DNA from 2 places in the Caloramator sp. ALD01 genome. Region 2 is predicted to be linked to the other one. Evidence: predicted binding sites of a transcription regulator. Region 2 holds the regulator's gene; the other holds the start of a gene.
What was found. Region 2 encodes Rex, which represses fermentation and respiration genes when NADH is low (regulators of the CRP and FNR family bind a similar motif). Its sites were predicted from a motif close to ATTGTTAANNNNTTAACAAT; they were not measured.
Positions count from the first base shown of each region.

Region 1: a site for Rex is predicted at 3,088-3,107, ahead of adhE (bifunctional acetaldehyde-CoA/alcohol dehydrogenase). Genes of this name have one in related genera too.

Region 1 covers NZ_AXAA01000006.1:27,025-42,388, reverse strand. Annotated here, with positions in the region: gene pulA (type I pullulanase) at 1-1,733, shown strand, start outside; gene A3M9_RS0104355 (tRNA 2-thiocytidine biosynthesis TtcA family protein) at 2,069-2,938, opposite strand; gene adhE (bifunctional acetaldehyde-CoA/alcohol dehydrogenase) at 3,239-5,824, shown strand; gene treR (trehalose operon repressor) at 5,934-6,650, opposite strand; gene treC (alpha,alpha-phosphotrehalase) at 6,685-8,331, opposite strand; gene treP (PTS system trehalose-specific EIIBC component) at 8,432-9,853, opposite strand; gene A3M9_RS0104330 (FAD-dependent oxidoreductase) at 10,009-11,337, opposite strand; gene A3M9_RS0104325 (APC family permease) at 11,493-12,788, opposite strand; gene A3M9_RS0104320 (gamma-glutamyl-gamma-aminobutyrate hydrolase family protein) at 12,791-13,519, opposite strand; gene A3M9_RS0104315 (sigma-54-dependent Fis family transcriptional regulator) at 13,684-15,364, opposite strand, start outside.
Region 2 covers NZ_AXAA01000017.1:316-7,455, forward strand. Annotated here, with positions in the region: gene A3M9_RS0108050 (short-chain-enoyl-CoA hydratase) at 1-746, opposite strand, end outside; gene abc-f (ribosomal protection-like ABC-F family protein) at 914-2,830, opposite strand; gene A3M9_RS0108060 (redox-sensing transcriptional repressor Rex) at 2,979-3,623, shown strand; gene A3M9_RS0108065 (ATP-binding protein) at 3,629-5,869, opposite strand; gene tsaD (tRNA (adenosine(37)-N6)-threonylcarbamoyltransferase complex transferase subunit TsaD) at 6,227-7,140, opposite strand, start outside.

The DNA of each region.
Region 1 (15,364 bases), on a different contig from region 2:
GGAACGAAGCTGTTGACCCTTATGCAAAGAGCGTTACAGTAAATGGCGATAAGGGAGTTGTTATTGATTTATCAAGAACTAACCCTGAAAAATGGAATCCAAAATCTAAGCCACAATTTAAAAATCCTGTAGATGCTATAATCTACGAGCTTCATATAAGGGATTTATCAGTTCATCCAGATAGCGGAATTAAAAACAAAGGAAAGTTCTTAGGTTTAACAGAAACAGGAACTAAAACAAAGAAGGGAACACCTACTGGACTTGATTATATTAAAAGTTTAGGGGTAACCCATATAGAAATATTGCCAATGTTTGATTTTGCATCAATTGATGAAACTTCAACAAAACCTCAATTTAACTGGGGATATGATCCTAAAAACTACAATGCACCAGAGGGAAGCTACTCAACTGACCCATATAACCCAATATCAAGAGTGTCTGAGCTTAAGACTATGGTTCAAACACTACACGACAATGGTTTAAGGGTAATTATGGATGTAGTTTACAACCATATGTACAGTGCTGAAGCTGCTAATTTTAACAAACTTGTACCAGGATACTTCTTTAGGACTGATGCATCAGGTAAACTCACAAATGGTTCTGGATGTGGAAATGATGTTGCTTCTGAAAGAAGTATGGCAAGAAAATTTATAGTTGAATCTGTTGTTTATTGGGCTAAGGAATATAACGTTGATGGATTTAGATTTGACCTAATGGGACTTTTAGATATTGAAACTATGAATACAATAAGAGCTGAACTTGATAAAATAGACCCATCTATATTAATAATAGGAGAAGGTTGGAACCTCTCAACAGCACTTGATGACAGCCTAAAGGCAAACCAAAAGAATGCTGCAAAGATGCCAAGAATTGCCCATTTTAATGACACTATAAGAGATGGAATAAAGGGAAGCGTATTTAACCACAACGAACCTGGATTTGTTAATGGAAGTCGTTCTTCACAATTTAAAGTTATGTCTGGTATTGTAGGCGGAATAGATTATTCAAGTGGAATAAGTACTTGGGGTAATATTGAACCTGTTCAGTCTGTTGTTTACTGTGAAGCCCACGACAACAATACCCTGTACGATAAACTAAAGTTTACTAATCCAAATGCATCTGAAGAAGAAATAAAAGCAATGCATAAGCTCGCTGGTGCTATTGTTCTAACATCACAGGGAATTCCTTTCCTACACGCAGGACAAGAGTTTATGAGAACAAAACAGGGAAATGACAACAGCTACAATGCAAGTGATGAAATAAACAGACTTGACTGGGATAGAAAAGACCAAAACATTGATGTAGTTGAATATTATAAAGGATTAATAGAGCTTAGAAAAAATCACCCTGCATTTAGAATGCCAACTGCTGAAATGATTAAAAAACATCTTGAATTTTTAGATACACCAACAAATGTTATCGCATATACTCTAAAGGACAATGCAAACGGAGATAAGTGGAAGAATATTGTAGTTGCCTTCAATGGAACTGAAAAAGAACAAAAGATTACTCTTCCAAGCCGTGGAAAATATTGTGTTGTTGTAAACGGACAAAAGGCAGGTGTTAAAACACTTGAAACTGTAAGCGGTGGAACTCTTACACTTCCACCAAAGACAGCATATGTTCTATATGAAAAGACAACAAATTATGCACTAATTTCAGCAGTAGTAATTCTTGTTGGAATGTTAGGCTTTGTTGGATACCATATGTACAGCAAATTAAATAAGAAGTGATTAATTTAGAGCCCTACTTTTGTAGGGCTCAGATTGTTGACAAACCCACTTGTTAGCTAAAGTATGAAAAAGCCCCATGAAAGGATTTCAAAATGGCATATTTCATGAGCTTTAGCAATTATTGCTTTTCGACTTTGAAAAAGTCCGTAATTCGGCACAGGACGTGCCGAGCCGAGCGGCCATCAGGACGATGGCATCGCGAGGGTAGGACTTTTTCAAACAAAGAAAAGCTTAGAATTGCTTAGCGAAATGAACGAATGCCCAAGAAATCCTTCATGGGGCTAATCAATATATAACTTTTTCAACAGCCTGAGTCCTACTTTTGTAGGGCTCGTCTATTCATCATAAAAATCTAAAAAGGAATATTCCTTATCTCCTTTTTTCCAGCCTAATATACAGTCCATATTTACATTTTTTGAAGCATTGAAAATAGATTTATCAACATCATTAAACTTCTTTTTTAATTCCTTTATAAGCTCTTTAATTTCGTATCTCTTATTTGCTATCTTTTCTGCAGCTACCATACAAGCACAGTTTATAGGCCATATACCATTTGCTTTAGTAAACTGTTCTATATGTCTCTCCTCTATATAATACATTGGACGAATTAACTCTATCCCCTCAAAATTTTCTGACTTTAGCTTTGGCATCATTGTTTTAAAATTACCAGAATACAAAACATTTAGCATAATAGTCTCTATAACATCATTAAAATGATGACCAAGTGCAAGCTTATTACAACCAAGTTCCTTCGCCTTTGAATATAGGGCACCTCTTCTCATCCTTGCACACATATAACAGGGATAATCCTTTGCTATTCTATCTGCAACTTCAAATATTCCAGATTCAAATATTTTTATTGGTATATTTAAATAGTTGCAGTTGTCAATAAGAAGTGCTCTTATGCTTTCGTGATACCCTGGATCCATTGCTATAAACTCAAGTTCAAAATTAATCTTACCGTGCCTTTTTAGCTCTTGAAACAGCTTTGCCATAAGCATACTGTCTTTTCCGCCTGATACGGCAACAGCAACCTTATCCCCATCTTCAACAAGTTTAAATTCATCTATTGCCTTAACAAATTTAGTCCAAAGTTTATTTCTATATGTTTTAATAATACTTCTTTCTATATCCTTTAAAGGTTTTCTTTCACTAAAGGGAACTAATATAGGACAACCAGTCCCCGCAAGCTTATTTTCGCTCATTCTTATCCTCCTTTTTTTAAAATATCGTATTTTATTATATTTCACATATAAGTATTTATTCAACAAGTATTTTTGTGTAGACTTTGTTATTTTTTTAACTTTTTTTTGTTTTAGGTATTGATTTTTTTATTGGACTGTATTACAATGTAATTGTGAATTAATTAACAATATAACAGTTTGATTGATTCATTTTTTATTCAATGCATTTGTTAATAATTTAACTATTTAGCATAATCAATCTTCTTCAACATTATCGACATTTCTATTGATGTTATTATTTTAACAAGTGAGGTGTTTTTTATGGCAGTAACAAACAGAGAGGAACTACTTCAAAAAATCTCTGAAATAAGAGAAGCTCAAAAGAAATTTGCAACTTATACACAAGAACAGGTTGACGAGATTTTCAGACAAGCAGCAATGGCTGCAAACAATGCAAGAATATATCTTGCAAAGATGGCTGTTGAAGAAACAGGAATGGGTATAGTAGAAGACAAGGTTATAAAGAACCACTTCGCATCAGAATACATCTACAACAAGTACAAAGACGAAAAAACTTGTGGCGTTATTGAAAAGGATGAAACTATGGGACTTACAAAGATAGCAGAACCAATAGGAGTTATTGCTGCTATAGTTCCAACAACAAACCCAACATCAACAGCAATATTCAAGGCACTACTTGCTTTAAAGACAAGAAACGGTATAATATTCTCTCCTCACCCACGTGCTAAAAAATCAACTATAGAAGCTGCACGAATAATACTCGATGCTGCTGTTAAGGCTGGTGCACCAAAGAATATAATAGGATGGATTGATGAGCCATCTGTGGAACTTTCACAACTTGTTATGGCAGAATCTGACTTAATTCTTGCAACTGGTGGGCCTGGAATGGTAAAGGCTGCATATTCTTCAGGAAAACCTGCAATAGGGGTTGGTGCTGGTAATACACCTGCTATAATCGATGAGTATGCACATATTAAGATGGCAGTAAACTCAATACTTCTTTCAAAGAGCTTCGACAACGGTGTTATATGTGCATCAGAACAATCTGTAATAGTACTTGATGAAGTATATGATGAAGTAAAAAATGAATTTATAGAAAGAGGAGCATATATCTTAAAGGGAGATGAGGTTGACAAGGTTAGAAAGATTCTTCTTGTTAACGGCTCAATAAACCCAAATATAGTTGGACAAAGCCCACAAAAGATAGGTGAAATGGCTGGTGTTAAGGTACCAGACAATGCAAGAATAATAATTGCTGAAGTTGAGTCAGTTGAAATAGATGAACCATTCTCCTATGAAAAGCTATCTCCAGTTCTTGCAATGTATAGAGCTCATTCCTTTGATGAAGCACTTGATAAGGCAGTGACACTTGTTAAGCACGGCGGATTTGGTCATACTTCAGTTCTATACACAGATACAATAAAATGCAAGGATAGAGTTGAAAAATTCAGTATGGCAATGAAGACAGGAAGAACAATAATAAATATGCCTTCTTCACAGGGTGCAATTGGAGATATTTATAACTTCAGACTTGCTCCATCTCTAACTTTAGGCTGCGGTTCTTGGGGTGGAAACTCTGTTTCTGAAAATGTAGGAGTTAAGCATCTTCTAAACATTAAGAACGTAGCTGAGAGGAGAGAAAATATGCTTTGGTTTAGAGTACCAGAAAAGATATACTTCAAATATGGTTGCCTTCCTGTAGCACTACAAGAGTTAAAGGATATGGGCAAGAAAAGAGCATTCATAGTAACTGATAAGGTACTGTTTGATTTAGGATATGCTGAAAAGGTTACTAACGTATTAGATAGTATAGGAATTGAAACAAGCGTATTCTTTGAGGTTGAACCAGATCCAACACTTGCTTGTGCTAAAAAGGGTGCTGATTTAATGAGAGCATTTAACCCAGACGTTATAATAGCACTTGGTGGTGGATCACCAATGGATGCTGCAAAGATTATGTGGGTTATGTATGAACATCCAGAGGTTAGATTTGAGGATCTTGCAATGAGATTTATGGATATAAGAAAGAGAGTTTACAGATTCCCAGAACTTGGACAAAAGGCTATGATGGTGGCAATTCCAACATCAGCTGGTACAGGTTCAGAAGTTACTCCTTTTGCAGTTATAACTGATGAAAAGACTGGAATTAAGTACCCTCTTGCTGATTATGAATTAACTCCTGATATGGCAATTGTTGATACTGAACTTATGATGAATATGCCAAAGGGATTAACAGCAGCTTCAGGTATAGATGCCCTAACTCACGCAATAGAGGCTTATGTTTCAGTTCTTGCATCAGAATATACAAATGGACTTGCACTTGAGGCAATAAGATTGATATTTAAGTATCTACCTCTTGCATATAGCGAAGGCCCAACTAACCAAAAGGCAAGAGAAAAGATGGCACACGCTTCAACTATGGCTGGTATGGCATTTGCAAATGCTTTCCTTGGTGTATGCCACTCAATGGCACATAAACTTGGTGCAATGCATCATATACCACACGGTATAGCAAATGCTCTACTAATAAATGAAGTAATCAGATTTAATGCGGTAGATAATCCAAGAAAGCAAGCTGCATTCCCACAATATAAGTATCCAAACGCTAAGTGGAGATATGCAAGAATTGCAGATTACCTTGGACTTGGTGGAAAGACTGAAGATGAAAAGGTAGAACTTCTAATTAAGGCTATAGATGAGCTTAAGGAAAAGCTAAATATACCAAAATCAATAAAGGAAGCTGGAGTTTCAGAAAAGAAATTCTATGCAACACTTGATGAAATGGCTGAACAAGCATTTGACGATCAATGTACAGGTGCAAACCCAAGATATCCATTAATAAGCGAAATTAAGGAAATGTATATAAATGCTTTTGAAGGCAGATAAAAGATAAATTCCATATAGTTTTCATTAGTTTACCCCTATCCTATATAGTTTATCCCCTTGCATTATTGATATATAATAAAGAGCTAACAGAATAAAAACTGTTAGCTCTTTATTTATGCCTTCTTGCAAAGTCAACAAATTTAAATTTATCTGGTCTATGCCTCGACTCTGTATACTGAAATAGAGTCATATCTTCTAAGTAAACATAGTTTTTTACAACAACAACAACGTCATATCCTTCTAAATCTAAATACTTTTTATCCTCATCAGTTGCATTCTTTACAACTATCTCCTTCTTAGCAAAGGATATCTTTAACCCTAACACATTTTCAATATACTCATAAATAGAATTTTGGCAGATTTCCTTTGTAAATCCATCAGCCACCCTCTTTAAAATAAAATCCTTGTCAAGTATTATTCTTTTATCCTTTATTTTTCTTGTCCTAACTATCCTCCAAACCTCATCTTGTTCACTTATTTGAAGCTGTTTTTGAAGATATTTATCAGGCTTTATAACTTCAAGTTCCTCAACTATTGTTTGGACAGAACCGCCCATTTTACTTGCAAGTTCTTTAAAACTTATAAGGCCTGAAACCTGAAAATCAAACTTATTAATATCAAGAACAAAGGAACCCTTACCCTTAATTTTTTGTATATATCCATTCTGTTCAAGATGCAGTAGGGCTTTTCTTACAGTATCCCTTGATACATCGTACATCTGCATCAGTTCGTTTTCTGAAGGAAGTTTGGCATTTGGTTCATATTCTACCTTTTCTATTTTTTCCACAATATCATTATATATTATTAGGTATTTACTATTTTCCATTCTCATCACCAATGATATTGTAACACGCCTTACATTACTTTACAATATAGTAAACTACAGATTCATAAGGCCTTAATGTTAAATTAGATAAATCTAATCCACTATCCCTATAATTTGATAATAATATTTCTACTCTACCCTTTAAGTCTATTTCTCCTTCTAAGTTAACCTTAGTAGGCTCTCCATAGAAGTTATTTACAACAACAAGTAGCTCATCTTTATAGCTTCTTGCATAAGCAAATACGCTTTTGTGCTCTACACAAAGTGGAATATACTCACCGTATGCAACAACGTCATACTCTTTTCTTATATTTATAAGATTTCTATAATGGTTTAATATTGAATCAGCATCATTTATCTGAGCTTCAACGTTTATTTCTTTAAAATTATTTGAAACTGATATCCAAGGTTGTCCATCTGTAAAACCAGCATTCTCACTATCATCCCACTGCATTGGGGTTCTTGAGTTGTCCCTTGACCTTTCCATTATAATTTTCATTACTTCATCTTCAGCCATTCCCTTTTCTTTTAGTATTCTATAATAGTTTATAGATTCAACATCCTTATAGTACTCTATTTTATAAAAATATGGATTTGTCATACCTATTTCTTCACCTTGGTATATATATGGGGTTCCCCTTAGCATATGGATTGAGGTTGCAAGCATCTTGGCCGATTCTTTATGGTATTTATTATCATCTCCAAATCTTGAAACAACTCTTGGTTGGTCGTGGTTACACCAAAACACTGCACTCCAGCCATTACCTTTCTGCATACCAGTTTGCCATTCATTAAATATCTTCTTTAGCTCTTTAAAATCAAAATCCATAAGAGCCCACTTATCACCATTTTTATAATCTACCTTTAAATGATGAAAATTAAATACCATTGAAAGTTCTTTTTCTTCTGGATTTGTGTATTTTATGCAGTTATCAATTGAAGTAGATGACATCTCTCCTACTGTAATTATATCATCATATCTACCAAATGTATTTTTGTTAAGTTCTTTTAAGTATTTATGAATGTTTGGGCCATCAGTATAAAATCTTCTTCCATCTCCTATTAAATCATCCTCAAATACTGCTGGTTTTGATATAAGGTTTATAACATCAAATCTTAGTCCCTTTACTCCCTTTTGTAGCCAAAAGTTTACTATTTCATATACATATTTTCTTACCTCTTCGTTATCCCAATTTAAATCCGCCTGGGTTACATCAAACAAGTGTAGGTAATATTCCCCAAACTTTTCTACATATTCCCAAGCACTTCCTCCAAACTTAGACTGCCAGTTTGTTGGTTTTTCTTTAAATATATAAAAGCCTTTATACTTTTTATCACCTTTAAGAGCTCTTTTAAACCACTCGTGTTCTGTCGAAGTATGGTTTAAAACCATATCAAGCATTATACCAATATCCCTCTTTTGTGCTTCCTCAACTAAAGTTTCGAAATCCTCCATCGTTCCAAATCTACTATCTATATTATAATAATCTGCAACATCATACCCATTATCCCTTTGGGGTGAAACATAAAAAGGAGTTAGCCATATATAGTCAACCCCTAAAAACTTTAAATAGTCAAGTTTCTCAATGACACCCCTTAAATCTCCAAAACCATCTCCATTTGAGTCTTTAAAGGATTTTGGGTAAATTTGATATACAACACTCTTTTTAAAGTCCTTCATCTCGTCACTCCTATTCTTTAATTTTTTTTAACACAATTGGGCTGTTTTGAAAACAGCCCAATTGTGAATTTTAAATTAGGGGAAAGTCTATTCAACATTATTACTTGTTATCCTTAACAAGAATATTATTCTTCTTAAACAGTACTGTAAGCATAAATGGAACTATAATTGCAATTAGCATTGCTATAAAGAACTTAAACATAAATTGTGGCTTTATTGAAAGGATTCCTGGAAGTCCTCCAACACCAATTGAGTTTGCTAAAACACCAGTTCCTACTGAAAATACTGCTGCAATTGATGAACCAATCATTGCTGCAAGGAATGGATATACATATTTTAAGTTGATACCAAACATTGCAGGTTCAGTTACTCCAAGGTAGCAGGATATACAAGCTGGAATTGAAACTTGCTTTTCTTCTTCATCGTGCTTATTTAAATAGATAATTGCAAGTACTGCAGAACCTTGTGCAATATTAGATAGTGCAATCATTGGCCATAGGTTTGTTCCACCAAGTTCGCTCATTAATTGTAGGTCTATTGCATTTGTCATATGATGTAGACCTGTTATAACAAGTGGAGCATAAGTAAATCCAAATATTGCTGCAAATAGCCATCCAAATGCTGATGTAAGTCCTGCATAAACAACCTTAGAAATTGCTGAACCTATTGCCCATCCAAGTGGTCCTAATATTGTATGGGCAATTAGCACTGTTGGAACAAGTGCAAAGAATGGAACTACTATCATTGATATATATGAAGGAACTATATCTCTAAGCTTTGATTCAAAGAATGAAAGTGTAAATCCTGCAAGTATTGCTGGTATTACTTGGGCCTGGTATCCAATCATCTTAACTTGTGCAAAACCAAAGTTCCATACTGGTATTTCCTTTGCTGTTGCAACTGCATAGGCATTAAGTAACTGTGGTGAAACAAGTGTTATACCAAGTACTATACCAAGTATTTGTGTTGTACCCATCTTCTTTGATATTGACCACGTTATACCAACTGGTAAAAAGAAGAATATTGCTTCACCTATAAGCCATAGGAAATGGTGAACTCCAGCCCAAAATTGTGATATTTCTGTTAAACTCTTTGTTCCATTTTCAAACATCTTAATATCGCCTATTATATTTCTAAAACCAAGTATAAGACCTCCAACAACTATTGCTGGAATAAGTGGTGCAAATATTTCACCAAGGTGTGATATAAGTCTTTGAATTAGACTCATATTTTGTCTTGCTGCCTTCTTTGCTTCATCCTTGCTAACACCTTCTATACCTGCATATCTTACAAACTCATTGTAGAAAACAGCAACTTCGTTTCCAATGATTACTTGGAACTGTCCTGCTTGAGTGAAGGTTCCCTTAACAACCTTCATAGCATCAATCTTTTTTACATCTGCCTTCTTTGGGTCATTTAAAACAAATCTCATTCTTGTTGCACAGTGGGATACTGCTGCTATATTTTCTTTTCCTCCCACGTACTCTAAAAGTTCTTTTACATCATTTGCAAATTTACTCACTTTTGTTCCCCTCCATCCTAACTTGTACGTACAACTTTATTTTCATTTATATAATATCATGTACGTACAAGTTAGGCAATAGTTTTTTGAAAATTTTAAGAAAAATTAAATAAGAAAAGATAAGGTGATAAGCACCCTATCTTTTCTTATTTTTATTAAATCGCATTTAGGCCTGCTATATTTAACAAATTCCAAGGTTTATTGAAATGAGGTTGGAAGAAGAAATCGGTAAAGGCTAAATCCTCAATTGTCATTTCATTTTGTATAAAAACAGACATTGTATTCATAAGTGGTGTCAAATCGTGTTTTGATAGTATCTGTGAACCAAGTATTCTTCCTGTATCACTTTCATAAACTACTTTAAGTTTTGCCTTTTCATATGTTGGCATAAACTCTGGTCTATAATTGTCTTCTATTGTAACAGATTGTATATTTAGTCCCTTTTGTTTTGCAATCTCTTCTATTAATCCCGTTGATGCAATATTATAATCATATATCTTAATACCCGATGTTCCTTGAGTTCCTCTCCACTTTATACTTCTGTCTACAAGATTTCTTGCAGCCAATGTTCCCATTCTTACTGCATTTGTTGCAAGCGGTATATATTCATATGACTTAGTAGGATTATACCAAACTGCTGCACAGTCCCCTGCTGCAAAAACATCTTCCCTTGATGTTCTCATATATTCATCTACAATTATTGCTCCATTTGAAAGCATATTAAGTTTACCTTTAAACATTTCAGTTGAAGGTTTAAATCCTACACATACTATAACAACATCTGCATCATATTCACCCTTATCAGTTATAACCCTTTTTACCTTTCCATCTTCACCTTCAAACCTTACTACTGTTTGAGATAAAGCTAAATTAATATCGTGTTTTTTAATTTCTTCTTCTGCTATATCTGTGAATTCCTTGTCCAAATACTTACTTAATATTCTCTCCTGCGTATCAATTAAAGTTACATTCTTTCCTTTTTCTCTAAAAGCCTCTACAAGCTCTACCCCAATATATCCTGCCCCAACAACAACTACATTTTGAACCTCTTTTACTTTTTCTATTATATCGTTGGCGTGATAGTAATTCTTAGATAGCAGTATATTTTTTAAATTAAAGCCCTCAATCTTAGGAAGAATTGGCCAAGAACCTGTAGTTATTATTAACTTATCATAAGAATCTGTAAACTCTTCACCTGTTTTTATATCTTTAACCCTTACCTCTTTCTTGTCAAAATCAACATCTAATACTTCGTGCTGCATTTTCGTATCTACACCAAGACTCTTTAAATGTTCTGGAGATGAATAAAATAGCCCCTTAACATCCTTTATAACGCCACCAACATAAAGAGCAATTCCACAGGATAAAAAGGAAATAGTATCATTTCTTTCATAGACGGTTATTTTAGCATCCTTGTAAAGCTTAGATGTGTTTATTGCGGCTGCTGTACCAGCGTGGGTACAACCAATTATTATAACCTTCATAATATTCACCCCTTAAAAATATCTTACTTTAATTTTATATTATTTAATAATAATTATCAATAGAATATTTATATCTTTTTATACCTAAAAAAATCACCATATATAATATGTTTATATATGGTGATTTTTATGTAAAAGTCTGGGGTGAAAATTATTTACATACCTTTAGCTACTCCAGTATTTCTATTTTGTACCCATTTTAAAACAAAATATAATGGTATTCCTATTATAAGTGCACCAAGGCCCCATAACATTTGTTCCTTTGTTGCTTTAGTTAGTAACCATATACTAACTATAACCGAAATTATTGGTAGTAAGCTGCCAAAAGGCATATTATAGGTACTCTTCATACCACGTTTTCTAAATACTATTACAGAAAGACAAGTTGGAATATATTGTGCAAATCTTGATATAACAGATATCATAGCAAGTTGTGTAAATGTACCTGATACTGCAACAGGTATTGCAAGAAGAACAGTTATAATTACAGCTATATAAGGTACGTCGTGCTTATTTTTCTTTGCTATATAATTTGGAAGTATTCCATCCTCTGCAAGTGCAACACCTGATCTTGGGGCATTAAATGAAGCTGCTATGTTTATACCTCCAATTGATAATAGGGTTGCAATTGCTACAAACTTTTCACCAAAACCTCCCATAAATACCTTTGCTGCATCAGCTACAGGTGTTGTACTTTCAGCAAGTGCTCCTCCTAAGATACCAACAGCAATAATTTGAACAAGAATATAGACAATTGATGCTAAAATCATAGTTGCTATAATTGCTCTTGGTATATTTTTTTGTGGTTCATCCATATCTTCTGCTGCAACAGCAATTGATTCAAAACCTGTAAAGGCATAGAAGATTAGAATAGCAGCTGAACCTATAGTTGCACCGCTTGTTCCATTAGGAAACATAGGAGTAAAATTTCCACCTTTTATAAAGAATAAACCTATAATTACAAATAAGATGAGAGGCAATAATTTAGCGACTGTTACAATATTATTTAAATATTTTGTAGCTTTTACACCAGAAATATTAACTAATCCAAGTCCCACCAAAATTGTTGTTGCAATTAGATTCTTTGCAATGGGCGTTGATGCTGCTGGTATAAATTTCGATAATGCTGTTGCAAATCCTACTGCCATTGTTGCCCAAGCAATGATGCTTATTGCCCATTTCATTATTCCAACTTCAAAACCTACAAATTCTCCAAAGGCTTCCCTTGCATATACATAGGGGCCTCCATTTTTATTAAAAAGACCACCAACTTCAGCAAAACATAACGCCATTGACATAACCAACAAAGTATCAAAAATATAAATCCATATACTTCCTGGTCCTATTATCTTCATAGCCTTACCTGGCAAAAGATATATTCCTGAACCAATAACACCATTAATACCTAATAAAACTATACTCCAAAAACCAAACTTTTTACTATCTCCCATAACTACTCCCTCCCTGCAAATTTAATGAATTCCTCAAACAGTTTTATCATATTTGATTTTGGATTTTGAACCATCATTTCTGGATGCCATTGAACTCCTACTACAAAATCTTTACCTTCAAGTTCTATTGCTTCAACTATATTGTCATCTGAGAAGGCAACCGCCATAAGTCTTTGTCCTAACTTTTTAACACATTGGTGATGATATGAGTTTATAAAGGTCTTTTCACCAAATATTTCATATAGTTTTGAACCCTTTTTAAAACTAACACTATGGGTTGGTGTACTTCTTTTTGCTGATTGTACGTGCTTAATATATGAACCTTCAACCTGCGATATATCCTGATATAAACTACCACCAAGTGCTACATTTAACATTTGCATACCCTTACATATACCTAAAATTGGTATATTTTTGTCCAATGCAAAATTTATGCTCTTAAGATAAAATTCATCTATTTCTGGATACGTATAGTCCTGATGTTTTGAAGGTTGTTCACCATAAAGTAGTGGATTTACATCAAATCCTCCTGATAATATTAGACCATCTAACAAACTTATTTGTTTTGCAATAATTTCTTCCTCCAAATTCATAGGAACAATATAAGGTACTCCACCCACCTTAATTATTGCGTCAATATAATCGTAATTAACATATGCTCTCTCAATACCTGGCAATATTCCTCCTTCCATTATTAGTATGTTTCCTAATACTCCGATTACTGGTCTCATCTTCAACGCCTCCTTTATATAAAAATAAGCAAATTTGATGCCAAATTTAAAATTTCTAACTTTTTTGTAATTTGAATAATATATTAGTCTTGTTATTCATTATATAAAATTCATTTATATATTTTAGCCTCATTACAATCAAAAAGAAACGGGAAAAAATAGACCTATTTTATCCCGTTTCTTGTCCAATTTAAAAACATTCTACCCTTATTATTAATTTTCGTTCCACTTCTGCCTATATTTTTATTAATCATTCCTAAATCATTAAGCAATTCTAATATTCCCCTTACTTCCCCTTCACCTATATACGATAATTTTTCACTTATACACCTTCTTCCAACGCCTTCACTTTTTTCTATACATTCAAGTACATCCAAAACCTTTTCAAGATTATAATTATTTTTTATAAAATCTAATTCCTTATCAAAATTTAGTTCTGAGTTTAAAATATATTGTGGCAAATCCTTTAATGCAACCCTTTCAAATTCCATTGCATTTAAATAGATAGCAATATTTTTAAGTTCCCTTATATTGCCTGGCCATCTATAATTTAAAAGTAACTTCTCTACTTCATTATCAAACTTTATATCTCTTTCAAGATAACATTTTAATAATGGCATTATATCTTCTCTTCTTTCCCTAAGTGGAGGTAAATTTATGGGTAATACATTTAGTCTAAAATACAAATCCTCTCTAAACAAACCCTGATCTACTAATTTTTTTAAATCTTTATTTGTAGCCGCAATAACCCTAACATTAACATTAATAATATTCTCTGAACCAACCCTCATTATCTGTTTCTCCTGAAGAACCCTTAAAAGCCTTGTCTGAAGCTTTAAAGGCATATCTCCTATTTCATCCAAAAATATAGTACCATTATTGGCTATCTCAAAAAGACCAGTTTTTCCTTCCTTTATTGCACCTGTAAATGCACCCTTTTCATATCCAAAGAGTTCACTTTCTAATAAATTTTCAGGTAGTGCAGCACAATTTACTGCAACAAAGGGATAATTAGAACGATTACTATAATTATGAATAGACTGTGCCATCATCTCCTTTCCTGTACCACTCTCTCCAGTAATTAATACTGTATAATCTGATTTTGAAATTTTTTTAGCTATATCTATACATTCCTTCATCCTATTAGAATATGTTATAATCATATCAAAATTGTATTTTGCATAAAAACCCTTTTCTCGTATCTTTTTTGATATATTCTGTTCTATCCTTTTTATATTTGTAATATCTGCAAAGCTTATTATATATCCCGATTTGTAATTTAAATATTTAATAGGTTCCTTATTGACACTAAAAATTTGGTTTCTGTACCTTATTATTTCACCCTTTATCTCATCCTTTTTAATTAAATTATCTATTTCTTCATTATTAAAAATTAAACTGCTACCTATTTTAAAGTTAAATAAATTATTAAAAGAACTGTTAGTTAAAACAACCTTTTCCTCATTATCAACAATAGCAATAGCATCCTGTATATGTTCAATTAGAACCTCCAATTGCTGCCCCTTTATAAATAAGTCCATATATTGTCTTTTTATGCCCATATCCTTGCTTACAATACCTTCAGAATACTTTATTAAATTTTCTTCTATCTCTTTATCTTTTATTTCTAAACAATTAAATATTTTTAAAAATGTTGCTATATCAATACACCTATGACCTACATCTATTGTTGTTTCAATAAAATCTGGCACCTTGTCACTCTCTCCTGGCGTTATTGCCACCTTTACATCTTCATATACTTTATTATCCAAATAAGGTATTAGTTTTAAATGACTTATACCTATTCTATGAAGTAAGTTAACTGTTTCAATAGTAGTCTCTTTA
Region 2 (7,140 bases):
TCTAAAAAGGCTGCCATTGCATCCCTTTGGTCCTCTGTTGAAAAACAGTGGGAAAATATTTCTGCTTCATATTGAATACCTGTTTCAATATCAACATCTATTCCTCTGTTTATTGCAACTTTACACATTCTTACAGCCACTGGTGCATTCTTTGAGATTGAATTTGCCAAATCCATAACCTCATCCATTAAAATTTCCTGTGGCACCACCTTGTTAACCAATCCTATTTTTTCTGCCTCTTTAGCATCAATGATTCTGCCTGTATATATAAGTTCCTTTGCCCTTGATGTTCCAATTATTCTTGCAAGCCTTTGTGTTCCTCCAAAACCTGGAGTTATTCCTAAAGTAACCTCTGGTTGCCCAAATTTTGCATTTTCAGATGCAATTCTAATATCACAGCATAGGCTCAATTCACATCCACCACCTAATGCATAGCCATTGACTGCCGCAATAGTTGGTATCTCTAATTTTTCAATTTTTCTAAAAACACTATTCCCTAAAATAGAAAACTCCCTTGCCTCAAATACAGACATATTAGACATCTCTTTTATGTCAGCTCCTGCAACAAAGGCCTTATTTCCTTCACCTGTTATAACAAGAACGTAGATGTCCTTATCCCTTTTTACATCTTCAATAATACTATCAAGTTCAAGTAGAGTATTGGAATTTAATGCATTCAGGAATTTTGGACGAGAAATCTTTAGAACTGCAATATTGTCCCTTTTTTCAAAAGATATGTTCTCCATATTATCCCCCCATTGTTAAATCAATAACATTTTTATATTCCCCATATTTATTATAATATTTTCATAATTTTCTATCAACTTTAAGTTCACTATAATATAAAAGAGCACCTAAATTATGTGTAACTTCCTAATTAAAGCTACCATTTACACATAATTAGGTGCTTTCTTTATTCTTCAATATTTGCTAAAAGCTCTTCCCATATTTCATAACACTTTTCTAATTCATCCTTTAAATTAATTATTTGTTGATTTATATCTCTTGTCCTATCAGGATTTGTATAGACTTCCTCTTTGCAAAGTTCCTCTTCTAATTCAGCTATGTTTTTTTCTTTTTTCTCTATTTCTGCCTCTACTTTTTTAATTTCATTTTTTATATTTTTAATCTTATCCCTTTCCTGCTTTAACTTTTTCTTTTCCTTCTCTATTTGGGTTTTTGTTTTTCCTTCTTCATTAACTACTATTTCATCTTCCTTTGCATTCTTTTTAGCCATATAGTAATCGTAGTTTCCGAGATATTCAACAATACTGTTCTCCTCAAGCTCGCATATCTTTTGCACAACTTTATTTAGGAAATATCTATCGTGGGATATTACAAAAATAGTTCCGTCATATTCTAAAAGGGTATCCTCAAGTTCCTCCCTTGTTAATATATCTAAATGGTTTGTAGGCTCATCAAGAAGTAGAAAATTGGCCTTCTTCAACATAAGCTTAAGTAGATTTAACCTACACTTTTCACCGCCTGATAAATCCTTTATCTTTTTAAACACATCGTCTCCTTTAAATAAAAAGGCTGCAAGTGCATTCCTTATTTCTCTGACTGTTTTTTGTGGAAACTCATCCCAAACTTCATCTAATATTGTTTTTTCGGGATTTAAGTCCCTTTGTTCTTGATCATAATATCCAATCTCTACATTCCTACCAAGCCTTATATATCCACTATCAGGCTGAACTTCGCCCTTTATTATTTTTAAAAGTGTGCTTTTTCCACGTCCATTTTCTCCTATAAGTGCAACCTTTTCACCTTTTCTAATCATTAAATTAATATTATTAAAAAGAACCTTCTCTCCATAGGATTTAGACAGTTCTTCAATCTGGAGAACGTCATTACCACTTTTTATTCTTGTATCAAAACTTATCCTTACATTTTCTTCATAGGTTATTGGTCTATCTCCTAAATTTTCTTCCAATTTTAACAACATTTTCTCTTTACTCTCTGCTTGTTTTATGCTTTTTTCGCGATTAAAGGACCTAAACCTTTCTATCATCTCTTCAAGCCTTTTTATTTCCTTCTGTTTTAATTCGTATTCCTTTACCCTCTGCTCTATTCTATTTTTTCTTTCCTTTATGAAATAAGAATAGTTTCCTCCATATTCTTCTACTTTACCATTTAAAACTTCAACCGTCTTATTAGTTATTACATCGAGGAAATATCTATCGTGAGAAATAATAAGCACTGTTCCCCTATACTCCTTAAGGAAATTTTCAAGGAAAGCTATTCCTCCTAAATCAAGATGGTTGGTTGGTTCATCTAATAAAAGAACATCCGGACTCTTTAAAAGTAATTTTGCAAGAGCTACTCTTGTTTTTTGTCCTCCTGATAGATAGCAAATTTTTTTGCTTATTTCCTCCTCAAGAAGTCCAAGTCCAATAAGTACACCCTTTGCATAGCTTTCACAGCTATATCCATTTCTATTTTCAAATTCCACCTGAAGCCTTCCATATTCCTTTAGAAGCCTTTCGTGGTCTGAATTTGGATCTGAAAGCTCCTCTTCAATCTGCCTCATTCTTTCTTCTATCTCTTTTATATCTGAAAATACCTTCATAACCTCTTCAAAGGCAGTAAGATTTTCATCTATGTCTAAGTTTTGCGAAAGATACCCAAGAGTTTTTCCCTTTTGAAGAATTATTTCACCCTCGTCCTGCTTTATGCTGCCTGTTATTATTTTAAAAAGAGTAGTTTTACCTGCACCATTTCTTCCAACAAATCCGATTTTATCGCCTTCGTTTATTATTAAGTTTATACCATCTAAAACTACATCTACTCCATAGGACTTTTTTATATTGTTAACATAAAGAATTGCCATTTTTTCACCTCAACTTAAAATAGCCTAACAGATTAATTTTAATATTAACCCATATTTAAAGCAATACTTTTTAGGTAATTGACATTAATTCTTGCATATTATAACATATATGATAGGGGAAAATTATAAGGATGGGAAGTGAAGCTTTATGGCAAAGGAAACTAAGATTTCGATGGCAGTTATCAGAAGATTGCCAAAATATCATAGGTATTTAGGTGAACTTTTAAGAAAAGATATAGATAGAATATCTTCAAAGGAGCTTTCAGAAAGAATTGGGTTTACAGCTTCTCAAATAAGACAGGATTTAAACTGTTTTGGTGACTTTGGGCAACAGGGATATGGTTACAACGTTAAGGATTTATATGACCAAATAGGAAAAATACTTGGACTTGATAAGAATTATAAAACAATAATTGTTGGTGCAGGTAATATAGGTCAAGCTGTTGCAAACTATGCAAAGTTTGAAAGGTTAGGATTCCATCTACAGGCTATTTTTGATAAAAATCCAAAGCTTATTGGAATTAAAATCAGGGATATTGAAGTTAAGGATGTAGATTGTTTAGATACATACCTTAAGGAAAATCCAATAGATATAGGTATTATATGTGTTCCAAAGGAGCACGCACAAATGGTTGCAGACATAATGATTAAAAATGGAATAAAAGGTATATGGAACTTTGCTCCAACGGATTTAAATGCACCAGATGATGTTATAGTAGAAAATGTACATCTAAGCGAAAGTTTAATGATATTGAGCTATAGACTAAATGAATCTGAATTATTTAAAGAATAAGTGGGCTAATTGCCCACTTTATTTTTGCATATTCTTTGAATTGTATCTTTAAGCTCTTCAATTGAAAAGGGCTTCTGTATTATATCATCTATATATTTCTTATCGGAATCATTGAGATTACCAAGCCATCCTGTCATTAGAACTACTGGTATCTCCTTCATCTTCTTTATTTTTTCTGAAAGCTCAGCACCTGTGCAATTTGGCATAGCAAGATCACACATTACTGCATCAAAATCATATTTTTCTATTAGTTTAAGGGCCTCCTCATCATCAACTACATAAACCGAGTCGTGTCCAAGACTCTTTAGCATCTCTGATACTGCCTCTGCAACAGGCTCCTGATCATCTATAACTAATATTTTATAAATTTGCTTTTCTTCACAACTTTCATTAAGATGTTCTCTGCTTAATCCTGCACCCTTTGCAGGTAGTTTAATCTCAAACTCAGTTCCTTCATTAACTTGGCTTGATACATCTATATGTCCATTCATTTCCTTAATTATTGAGTAAACAATAGAAAGCCCAAGTCCATTTCCTCTTTCATTTTTTGTTGTAAAGAAGGGCTCAAATATCTTCTCTTTAACTTCCTCAGTCATACCAACTCCAGTGTCCTTTATTTTTACCACTATATTTCCCTTCTTATTAAAGGACTCTATATGCAAAAATCCACCGTTTGGCATAGCATCTATGGCGTTAGAAATTATATTTACAAATACTTCTCTAAGCTCAGTAGCTGTGCCTTCAACAAATCCCTTTGCCTTTAAATCTAATTTAACCTCAATACTCTTTTTGCTTATTTGGGATTCATAGGTCCATTTTGGTTTTGTAATTTCAACAGATTGAATAATAATCCTGTTTATATCACAAAGCTCCTTTTCCTTGTGTTTTGGCTTTGAAAATTCCTGTATTCTCTTTACTATTTTTGCCCCATCCTTTGCACTTTCTTCAATGAGTTCTATATATCTATTAAGTATAGGGTCGTCTATGTTATTTTTTAGAATTTGTATATATCCTAATATTGGAGTTAATATATTGTTAAATTCGTGGGCAATACCACCGGTTAGCTCTCCTAATGCCTGCATCTTTCTTGATTGAATTAAACTGTCCTGTATCTTTTTATATCTTCTAAATTCCACAAGCATTTTACCTATCGTTTGACATACCATATATAAAAACTCAGAGCTGTCTTCAAAGGAGAAATACTTGTCTTGACTTGAGAGCCACATACATCCTAGTATATTTTCATCAAACTTTATAGGAATTGTTATACAAGACAATATATTGTTCTTTTGCATAACATCCTTTATTGGCCCTGATATATCTTTAGTATGATATACTAAACAGTTTAATTTTGAAAAAGTTACCTTTGGATTATAAGTTCCACCTTCAATATGCTGTTTATATGTATTTACTATATCATCAGTAATATTATAAGATATTACATAGTCAGAATTAAAATCCTTTGGCAAATCATTGTTTTCAAATAGTACAACAAAACCTCTATTTGCTGAAATAGAGCTACATATTATGCTTAATGCTGTCTCAAGTATCTCGCCTTCATCCTTTTTATAGGACAATTCTCCAGATAATTTGCTTATAAATTTATATACCTTATTTTCTCTTATTACCTTTTCTCTCTTCTTTAAAAATTCCTGTACAATTCCTAAAGTTTCTTCCTTTGTAAAAAAGCCTTCATCATTTATATGAACATATACTTCATCATTGTTCTTATATATAAAATTAGGATTTAAGTGTGTTATTGCAAAAAGGGCATCAACACCAAATTTGTCTATATTATAGCAGCTTATAGCTGAAACTGGATATTTTTCAAATATATCGTTTAATTCCTTTTCATAGTTATATAAAAATTCCTCATCATAATCACTATGACAAAAGGCTTCTCTATCGGAAATTATCGCTATGCCGTCATATCCATCCATAACTGCATCCTTTGCCATATCCTTGATGTTTTGATATGCTGAATTTATGTTGTTGTTTGCAAAGAAAAGCTGAGAAGATTGAACTATTAATTTATTACTTGCAATAAGTTCAATCATATCCATATTTGCCTGTCTTAAATAAAAATCAAGGCTTGTTAGAACATCTCTATCGACAAAATAATAACACTTTCTATTATTTCTAATTCCCCAAGATATGAACTCTGCAATCACATCGTAAGCATAATCATCGTCGGTGTTAATTAGGGTATACCTAACACCTCTTTGGAAGTATTTATCAAAATCCATTCGACTTCCCCCTAATTCAACACAAAAATTATAGATTTTTTCTAAAAGACTAATTATATGATATAACATTTTTTGTTAAAATAAAAGCTTTTTTTGTACTTTTTTGACTTTTTTCTATCATTTTCTCTTCATTTCTTCTTTTACTTATTCATTTCCTTTTTATGTAATTGCGATAATACAATAAAAAATAAAGATAATCTAAAATTAATTATCTTTATTTTTTTCAAAAAATTAAGTTATATCCACATTGTCCACAATATTATCCACAGCTTTTGTGGGTTATTTTGTGAAGCTTTTGCAGATTTATCCACTTTATCCACAGATAATATGTTAACATATCCATAATATCCACAAATTCTACAATCTTTGTCCTATTTTTAATGAAGGATATGCATTAAGCCCTAAATTCGACACAAGTCCAGCCTTATAATTAAAATACCCTGCACTTGCTATCATTGCAGCATTATCTGTACATAAACTAATTGGTGGATAGTAAAAATTAATTCCTTCTTTTTTACATTCTTTTGCTAATGCCTCTCTTAACTTAGAATTTGCTGCAACACCACCTGCAAGACAAATTGTATTCATTTTATATTTTTTTGCTGCAAGTATTGCCTTTTCAGTCAATATCTCTACAACAGCTCTTTGAAAGCTTGCTGCAACATCCTCCCTTTTAATTTCTTTTCCCGTCATCTGCATTTTATTTAAGTAGTTTAAAACTGCAGATTTGAGCCCACTAAAAGAAAAATCAAAACTTTCATCCTCAAGGTATGCCTTTGGAAAATCTACTGCATATTCATCTCCCTCTTTTGCTAAGGCATCAATTAAAGGTCCCCCTGGATAACCAAGCCCTAATGCTCTTGCAACCTTATCGTAGGCCTCTCCAGCCGCATCATCCCTTGTTCTTCCTAATACTTCAAATTCAGTATAGTCCTTAACAAGAACAAGATGTGTATGTCCACCTGAAACTATAAGGCATAGGTAGGGTGGCTCTAATTCCTTGTGTGCTATGTAATTTGCTGCTATATGGCCCTCTATGTGATTTACTCCAACAAAGGGTTTATTTAAGGATAATGCTAATCCCTTGGCATAGGATAATCCTACAAGAAGAGCACCAACAAGACCAGGACCATATGTTGCAGCTATTAAATCTATATCTTCAAAGGATATATTTGCCTTCTCAATTGCCTCTTTTACCACATTACTTATAACTTCAACGTGCTTTCTTGAGGCAACCTCAGGAACAACTCCTCCAAATTTTTTATGAATAT